Archangium primigenium: one gene and its partner. The protein of the gene in region 1 interacts with the protein of each later gene in a pairwise test. Links are inferred from orthologs where the notes say so. Each region holds a gene or a part of one and is shown on either strand. Other genes may lie near its edges.

The links. Proteins that work in one complex are often made in the same cells at the same time.
Region 2: the proteins of I3V78_RS03790 (region 1) and topA interact in binary tests that used the Escherichia coli proteins (3 or more experiments, as listed by UniProt). The link is inferred for Archangium primigenium from one-to-one orthologs.

What each region holds. Positions count from the first base shown.
Region 1 is NZ_JADWYI010000001.1:887,164-891,674, forward strand. Bases 704-3,498 are described here. They hold I3V78_RS03790 (YigZ family protein), read right to left. Parts: upstream 2,522-3,498; coding sequence 1,886-2,521; downstream 704-1,885. Other genes in these bases: I3V78_RS03785 (SDR family NAD(P)-dependent oxidoreductase), read left to right, coding at 898-1,881; I3V78_RS03795 (OsmC family protein), read left to right, coding at 2,665-3,072; I3V78_RS03800 (Uma2 family endonuclease), read left to right, coding at 3,154-3,498. In the rest of the region: I3V78_RS03780 (phytoene desaturase family protein), read right to left, coding at 1-680; more of I3V78_RS03800, read left to right, coding at 3,499-3,756; I3V78_RS03805 (hypothetical protein), read left to right, coding at 3,897-4,331; I3V78_RS03810 (hypothetical protein), read right to left, coding at 4,384-4,511.
Region 2 is NZ_JADWYI010000001.1:4,195,683-4,199,280, reverse strand. What follows is about bases 1-3,162. They hold topA (type I DNA topoisomerase), read right to left. Parts: upstream 2,841-3,162; coding sequence 201-2,840; downstream 1-200. Other genes in these bases: I3V78_RS17395 (DNA-processing protein DprA), read right to left, coding at 2,849-3,162; I3V78_RS17405 (TraR/DksA family transcriptional regulator), read left to right, coding at 1-145. Outside these bases: more of I3V78_RS17395, read right to left, coding at 3,163-3,598. UniProt on the Escherichia coli protein: Releases the supercoiling and torsional tension of DNA, which is introduced during the DNA replication and transcription, by transiently cleaving and rejoining one strand of the DNA duplex.

The DNA of each region.
Region 1 (4,511 bases):
CCCACCAGCGCGTCCACGAGCTTCTGCGTGCCGCCGCGCGGAAACGGCCAGCCCACGGCGTGGCCCGAGGCGAGCAGGAGGATGCCGAAGGCGGAGGTGAGGGGGCGCTCGAGCGCGGAGAAGGAGTGGGCGGCGCCGCCGGCGAAGAGCGCGCGGGCCTGGGGCCCCCGGAAGGCCCCGAGCGCTTGGCCGTGGGCGGAGCGCAGGGCGCGCAGGCCGAAGCGCGCCAGGCGCAGGGGCCGGCGCGGGAAGTGGAAGGGGTCGCCGAGCTGGGCCATCACGTCGTCGAAGGCGCGCACCATGGGGCGCATCCAGCGCACGTAGCGCCGGGCGTCCGGGCCGAGGCTCCGGGCGGTGGCCTCCAGGTCGCGCTCCAGCACGGCGGCGGTGCCATCCTCCAACGGGTGGGCGAGCGGGGCCTCCGGGTGCACCCACTCCAGGCCGTGGTCGCCCAGGGGCAACTGGCGCAGGAAGGGCGAGGCGACGGCGAGCGGGTGCACGGCGGAGCAGACGTCGTGGATGAAGCCGGGCAGGGTGAGCGCGGCCGAGCGCGCGCCGCCGCCGGGGGTGGGGGCCGCCTCCAGCACGCGCACCGAGCGGCCCGCCCGGGCCAGGGTCACCGCCGCGGCGAGCCCATTGGGCCCGGCGCCCACCACCACCGCATCGAGGACCGCGCTCATGGCGCGCGAGCTTGAACCGACCTCACGAGTCACGGGCACGCCTGCCTCTGTGATGCGTTCACCACCGGACGTCCGAGGTTGTCTGGCGTGGGGGCACCCGGGCGGGCGGGCGAGGCGCGCGGGGGGCTTGCCTGCCGGGGAGGGGAATCGGCCCCATCCTGTCCGGAAGGACCAGGATTGCCGCGGGGCGCGGCCCGGCGAGGGGAGGGGTCAGGACATGAAACGCCAGGATTTGAAGGGACAGGTCGCGATCGTGACGGGGGCGTCGAGCGGGGTGGGGTGGCAGACCGCGCGGCGGCTCGCGGAGGCGGGCATGAAGCTGTGCGTGACGGCGCGCACGGTGGAGGCGTTGGAGTGGCTGGCCAATGAGATCCGCCAGCGGGGCGGCGAGTGTCTGGTGGTGCCCGGCGACGTGACGGTGCAGGAGGACGTGGAGCGCGTGGTGGCCGAGTGCGTGGCGCGCTTTGGCCGCGTGGACATGCTGGTGAACAACGCGGGCGTGCAGTCTTATGGCGCGTTCGACGCGCTGCCCTGGGAGCACATCACCCGCATCCTGGACGTCAACTGCCTGGGCTTCATGCGCTTCGCCCGCGCGGTGATGCCGCACTTCCGCCGCCAGGGCTCGGGCCACGTGCTCAACGTGCAGTCCATGCTGTCCAAGGGCGCCGCGCCGCTCCTGTCCGCGTACACCGCGAGCAAGCACGCCACGCTCGGCTGGGCCAAGTCGCTGCAACTGGAGCTGTCGGGCACGGGCATCTCCGTGTCCAACATCCTGGTGCCCTCGGTGGACACCAACATGTTCGCCCACGCGCCCACGCTCTTGTCCCGCGCGCCGCAGCCGGTGCCGCCCACGTATGACGTGGACGTGGTGGCGCGCTCCATCGTCGCCGCCGCGCGACGGCCGGGAAAGACGCGCGTGCCGGTGTTCCTCCAGGGCTGGCTCATCCTCGCCATGGACACCCTGGCGCCGTGGGCGGGTGACTGGGTGCTGGGCCGCTTCGGCGTGCGCATGCAGCAGCGCGAGACGTCCGTGCACCGCCCCGAGGGCAACCTGTTCAAGCCCATGGCGGGCACCTTCGGCCCTCGGGGACCCGTGCCCCCCACGCCCGGCTGGCTGCGCTACTCGGCCACCGCGGGCCTGGCGGTGCTCGCGGGCGGCGTGGTGCTCGGCATGGCGGGGCTCTCGCGCGCGGTGCGCTGAGCCCTCAGGCCTCGGGCTCCTCGCGCACCTCGACGAGCACGTCGCCGAGCGTCACGTCGAGCAGCGCCTGGTGGAAGTCCGGCAGCCGGTGCTCGGGCAGGAGCACCTGGTAGCCCACGGTGGCGGCGTACGTCTCCGCCACCAGCTCCGCCTCGTGCGCGGGCAGCAGCCGGCGCACGCCGTCCACGCTCGTGTACTCCAGCTCGATGGCCACGCGCACCCGGCGCACCCGCTCCACCGTGGGCAGCGACTCGAGCGCCTGCTGCACAGAGCCCGTGTACGCGCGCACCAGGCCCCCCTTGCCCAGCAGCGTGCCGCCGAAGTACCGGGTGACCACCACCGCCACCTCGCCCACGCCCCCGTGCAGGAGCGCGGTGAGCATGGGGCGGCCCGCGGTGCCGTGGGGCTCGCCGTCGTCGCTCATGCCCACCTGGGCGGTGGAGCCGGGCGGGCCCACCGAGAAGGCCCAGCAGTTGTGCGTGGCATCGGGGAACTCCGCGCGCACGCGGGCGATGAAGGCGCGGGCCTCCTCCACCGTGGGCGCCGGGGCGGCCGTGGTGAGGAAGCGGCTCTTCTGGATCTCCTGCTCCACCCGGTGGACACGCGCGGGGACGCGGTAGCGTCTGGCTTCCTCTCCCATGGCGCCGTCCACTCTAGCGGGGCGCCCGTGCACGCGCCGGACTGTTCCACCCGCGCGACAGTGTGTGCCAGGCCCTTCGGCTAATCCTCCTCGCCCGTCCTGGCTAACGTGCGCCTCCGTCCCCACGGCCCCAGGAGCCCGCCATGCCTTCCGTCACCGCCACCACCGAGCAGCCCCGCGCCTTCCGCCAGGTCCTCCACGTGGGCGCCCACGTGCTCCACGCCGACGTGTCCGCCGAAGCGGGCGGCGAGGGCTCGGCGCCCGATCCCCATGACTACTTCGACGCCTCGCTCGCGGCGTGCAAGGCGCTCACGGCCACGTGGTACGCGCGCAAGGCGGGCCTGGCCCTGGAGCGGGTGGAGACGCACGTCACGCGCGACGCGTCCCGGGAGCGCGAGGGCCACTACACGCTCCGGGTGGCGCTCACCTTCCACGGCGCGCTGAGCCCCGAGGAGCGGCGGCGGTTGCACGACGTGGCCGCCCGCTGCCCGCTGCACAAGCTGATGACGTCGGCGACGGTGGAGATCGTGACCGAGCCCCTGGCGGAGTGAGCCCCACCCTACCGGAAATGTCAGCCCCCGCGATAGGATGGGAGCGGTCGGGCGCGGGGCCCGGCGCAACGGTGGGGTGACATGGGCAAGGTGAAGTTTCCGGCGACGTACGAGGACCTCGAGGCGCTGCCGGTCGGGTGGGTGGGCGAGCTCATCGACGACGCGCTGTGGGCGTTTCCCCGGCCGGCGAAGTGGAACGCCTGGTCGGCGTCGGCGCTCGGGGTCCGGCTGGGCGCCGCGTTCGGCGAGGGCCAGGGCGGGCGGGGCGGGTGGTGGGTGCTGGACGAGCCGGAGCTGCACCTGGGCGCGCAGGTGCTGGTGCCGGACCTGGCGGCGTGGCGGTGCGAGCGGGTGCCGGACCTGTTCGCGCGCGATGCGCCCGCCTTCGACGTGGCACCCGATTGGGTGTGCGAGGTGCTGTCCCCGTCCACGGCGGCGTTGGATCGCGGGCGCAAGCTGGCGCTCTACCACCAGCAGGGCGTGGGGCATGCGTGGCTGGTGGACCCGCGGGCCCGGACGGTGGAGGTGTTCCGCCGGGAGCCGCCGGGCTGGCGGACGGTGGGCCGGCATGGCGGGGACGAGGTGATCCACGCGGAGCCCTTCGGCGCCGAGCCCCTGCCCTTGGTGCGGCTCTGGGCGCCGCCCCGGCCCGTGGCGCCTGGTGACAGCAGTCACCAGGGCTAGACGCGAGTCACCAGGGCGCCGCCGGTCCGGAGGGAGTGAGCCAAGGAAATTCAAGGGGTTGGAACCCCTCGGGCGGCGCGGAGGGCTGGCATGCGCCGTGCTTTATGTCCCCGTGTCGTCCCTTCCCGAGGAACCGCCCCATGGTCCGCGCCGCCGCCGTCTCGCTCCCGATGAACACCGCCCGCGCCGCCCAGGCGCAGCGCGCGGTGGCGGCGCCCCGGACCCAGACGGCCGCCCCGGCGCAGGCCAAGGGCCGGGTGGGACAGAAGGACAGCTTCGGCGCCGCGGCGGCGCACGGCGGCGAGCGCCTGGGCCAGCTGCTGCACTTCCCCGAGCAGGACCTGGTGGGCGCGGGCTCGGGCGGCGCGGGCCAGGCGGAGTGGAGCGAGGAGCAGGTGGCCTCGCAGGCGCGGGACACGCTGGCCCAGCTGCTCCAGGGCGAGGGCATGTCGGCCGACGACGCGCGCGACTTCATGGCGGCCCTGAGCAGCTCGCTGGACGGCGACACGAGCGAGGTGCTCGGCGAGGCGCTGGTGGACCTGTCCCAGGACACGGCGGAGGCCTCGCTCTTCTGAGCCGGACCGCCGGACCCTGTACTCCAGGCCTATATAAGGAGGAAGACGCGCATCAGGCGTCGGCCGGGCCCATGGGCCGGGGGCCGGGGCCTCGAGGCGCGTGCCGTTGTCGGGACAGCGCGGCCTCGGTGACGACGCCGAAGAGCAGCACCTGGAGCCCCAGGGCGAGCTTCTCTCCCC
Region 2 (3,598 bases), 3.3 Mb from region 1 along the record:
GTTCGGCGAGTGCGTGGACTGCGGGGGGGAGATCTCCATCGAGCGGCTGGAGGCCCTGCCCTTCGCCATCCGCTGCGAGGAGGACGCCACCACCCACGAGCTGGAGCAGCGCGGGGGCCACCAGCAGTCCATCCCCACGCTCTAGCGGGACCCCAGCCCCGGACACGGCCGGGGGAGCCCGAGGGCTCCCCCGGACGGCCTCACGCCGCCGTGGAGGCGTCGGGCGAGGGGTTCGGGGACGCGGCGGCCGCCGCGGCGACGGCCTCCGGATCCTGCACCTGCCGGCGGTAGTCGCACTCCTTGTTGGGACAGGCCACGAAGGGGCCGTCCCGCTTGGAGAACTTCTGCAGCAGGTAGGGCGACTGGCACTGCGGACAGGCCTCGGCGAGCGGCCGATCCCACGCGGCGAACTTGCAGTCCGGGTAGCGGTTGCACCCGAAGAAGATCTTCCCGAAGCGGCTGCGGCGCTCGGTGAGGTAGCCCTGCTTGCAGTCCGGGCACGACACGCCGATGGAGATGGGCTTGGACGTCTTGCACTCGGGGTAGCCCGAGCACGCGAGGAACTTGCCGAAGCGGCCGCGCTTGACGACCATGTTCTTGCCGCAGTTGGCGCACAGCTCGTCCGTGGTCTCCTCCTCCACGATGACGATCTTCCCCTCCACGTCGCGCTTGAAGTCCTTGGTGTTCTTGCAGTCGGGGTAGTTGGAGCAGGCCAGGAAGTGGCCCATCTTCCCCCACTTGATCACCATGATGTGGCCGCACTTCTCGCACGCCACGTCGGTCTTCACTTCCTCGCGCTTGACGTCGCGCATCTCCGTCTCGGCCTTCTCGAGCGTCTCCTTGAAGGGCTCGTAGAAGTCCTTGAGCACGGCCTTCCAGTTGGCCTCGCCCTCGGAGATCTGGTCCAGCTTCTCCTCCATGTTGGCCGTGAACGTCACGTCCAGCTCCTGGGGGAAGTGCTTGACGAGCAGATCGTTGCAGATGAGGCCCAGGTCCGTGGGACGGAAGCGGCCCTCGATCTTCTCCGCGTACTTCTTGTCCTGGATGGTGGAGAGGATGGCGGCGTAGGTGGACGGACGGCCGATGCCCCGCTCCTCCAGCTCCTTGACCAGGGTGGCCTCGGAGAAGCGCGGCGGGGGCTGGGTGAAGTGCTGCTCGTCCACGAGCTTCTGCAGGCCGAGCGTGTCGCCGTCGTTGAGCACGGGCAGGTCGCCCGTGGCGTCCTCGGCCGTCTCGTCGCCCGCGGCGCGCGCCTTCTCCTGGGCGGCCTCCTCCTCGGGGGTGAGGCTGGCGCCGTAGATGGCCAGGTAGCCGGGGAACTTGAGCGTGGAGCCCGAGGCGCGGAAGGTGGCCCGGCCCGCGGTGATGTCCGCGCTCGTCTGATCGTACACGGCGGGCTTGGTCTGGCACGCCACGAAGCGGTTCCAGATGAGCTCGTAGAGGCGGAACATGTCCGCGGCCATGTCGTCGTTCATCGCGTCGAACGCCGCCTTGACCTTGGCGGGCGGGTAGTCGAGCGACGTGGGGCGGATGGCCTCGTGCGCGTCCTGGGCGCCCTTCTTGGTGCGGTACACCACGGGCGCCTCGGGCAGGTAGTCCTGCCCGTACGTCTGCTGGATGAAGTCGCGCACGCCCGCCACGGCCTGGTCGGACAGACGGGTGGAGTCCGTACGCATGTACGTGATGAGCGCCGTCTGGCCCTCCTCGCCGAGCAGCACGCCTTCATAGAGCCGCTGGGCGAGCGCCATGGTCTTCTTGGCGGTGAAGTGCAGGCGGTTGGCGGCCTCCTGCTGGAGCTTGGAGGTGATGAAGGGGGCGGGCGCGTTGCGGCGCCGCTCGCGCTTGTCCACCTTGCTCACGGTGAAGGGCGCGCCCTTGACCTCCTCCACGAGGCCGCGCGTGGTGGCCGCGTCCTTGAGCTCCACCTTCTTGCCGTCCACGCGTGACAGCTTCGCCTTGAAGGGCGGCGGTCCCGAGGGCCCCTCGAGCACGGCGTCCAGCGTCCAGTACTCCTGGGGCACGAAGGCCTTGATCTCGCTCTCGCGCTCGCAGATGAGGCGCACGGCCACCGACTGCACGCGGCCGGCGGACAGGCCCCGGCGCACCTTCTTCCAGAGGATGGGCGAGATCTGGTAGCCCACGAGCCGGTCGAGGATGCGCCGCGTCTGCTGCGAGTCGTAGTTGTCCTGACTCAGCTGGCGCGGGTTGGCGATGGCCTCCTGGATGGCCGGCTTGGTGATCTCGTTGAACATCACCCGGTAGGAGTCCGGGTGGCGCAGCTGCTGGTTGATGTGCCAGGCGATGGCCTCGCCCTCGCGATCCGGGTCCGTGGCGAGGAAGACCTTGTCCACGCCCTGGGCGGCCTTCTTGAGCTCGCCGAGCACCTTCTCCTTGCCCTTGATGACCTCGTACTGGGGCTCGAACTCCTTCTCCAGGTCCACGCCCATCTTGCTCTTGGGCAGGTCCAGGATGTGGCCCACGGACGCCTTCACCGTGTAGCCCGAGCCCAGGTACTTCTTGATCGTCTTGGCCTTGGCGGGCGACTCGACGACCACGAGGTAGTGCGGACCCTTGCCGCGCCGGGCCGGCGTGTCCTCGCCCTCCCCCTCTTCCTCCGCGGAGGCCTCCACCGTGGCCAGCTCGCCCTTCTTGCCCTTGCCCTTGCCCCGCGCGGCCGTCTTCTTGGCCGCCGCCTTCTTGGCGGACGCCTTCTTCGCGGTGGTCTTCTTGGCGGTGGTCTTCTTGCGCGCCGCCGGCTTCTTGGCTGCCTTCCCGGAGGTCGCCGTCTCCTCGACCTCCTGCTCGCCCGCCGTGGCGGTCTTCTTCGTGCGCGTCGCCATGATTTTCCTCAAACCCTCTCGAACAACCTGCCAGGGTGCTGGACGATGAATCCCGACAATTCCAGTTCCACCAGGGCGCTGGTGAGCGCCGCGGGGGACAGCCGGCTGTCGGCCAGCACCTCATCGAATGACCTGGGAACCCGCTTCAACACCTCGTAGGTTCCCCTCGCTTCCCCGGAGAGGTCCTCCCACGACCCCTCTCCTGGCGGCACCGCCCGCTGGGGATCCACCCCCACGGTGCGCCAGACTTCCTCAACGCCGAGGCAGGCCCGGGCGTGGCCATCGCGGATGAGTGCGTTGCACCCCGCCGCCCCCTCGTTCATGACATCCCCCGGCAGCGCCAGGACGGGCCTGCCGCTCGCCCGCCCCGCCTGGGCCGTATACAGACTGCCGGAGCCCACTCCCGCCCGCAGGACCAGGATCGCGTCCGACGCGCCAGCGATGAGCCGGTTGCGGCGGGGAAAAGTCGTCGTGCTCGCCCGGACGCCGGGCGGCAACTCACTGAAGAACACCCCACCCCGCGTCAGCACGTGCGGCCACAGCTTCGCCTGGGCGGGATCCAACGCGTCCAGCGCCGAGCCCAGGAAGGCCCACGTTTCCCCACCCGCGTCCATGGCGCCCCAGTGGCAGGCCCGGTCCACGCCGGCCGCCGCGCCGGACACCACCCCCACCCCGCCCTCGGCGACCTGGCGGGCGAACGTCCGCGCGAAGGGAAGGAAGCCCTGGTCCGGATGGCGGCTGCCCACCATGGCCACGCG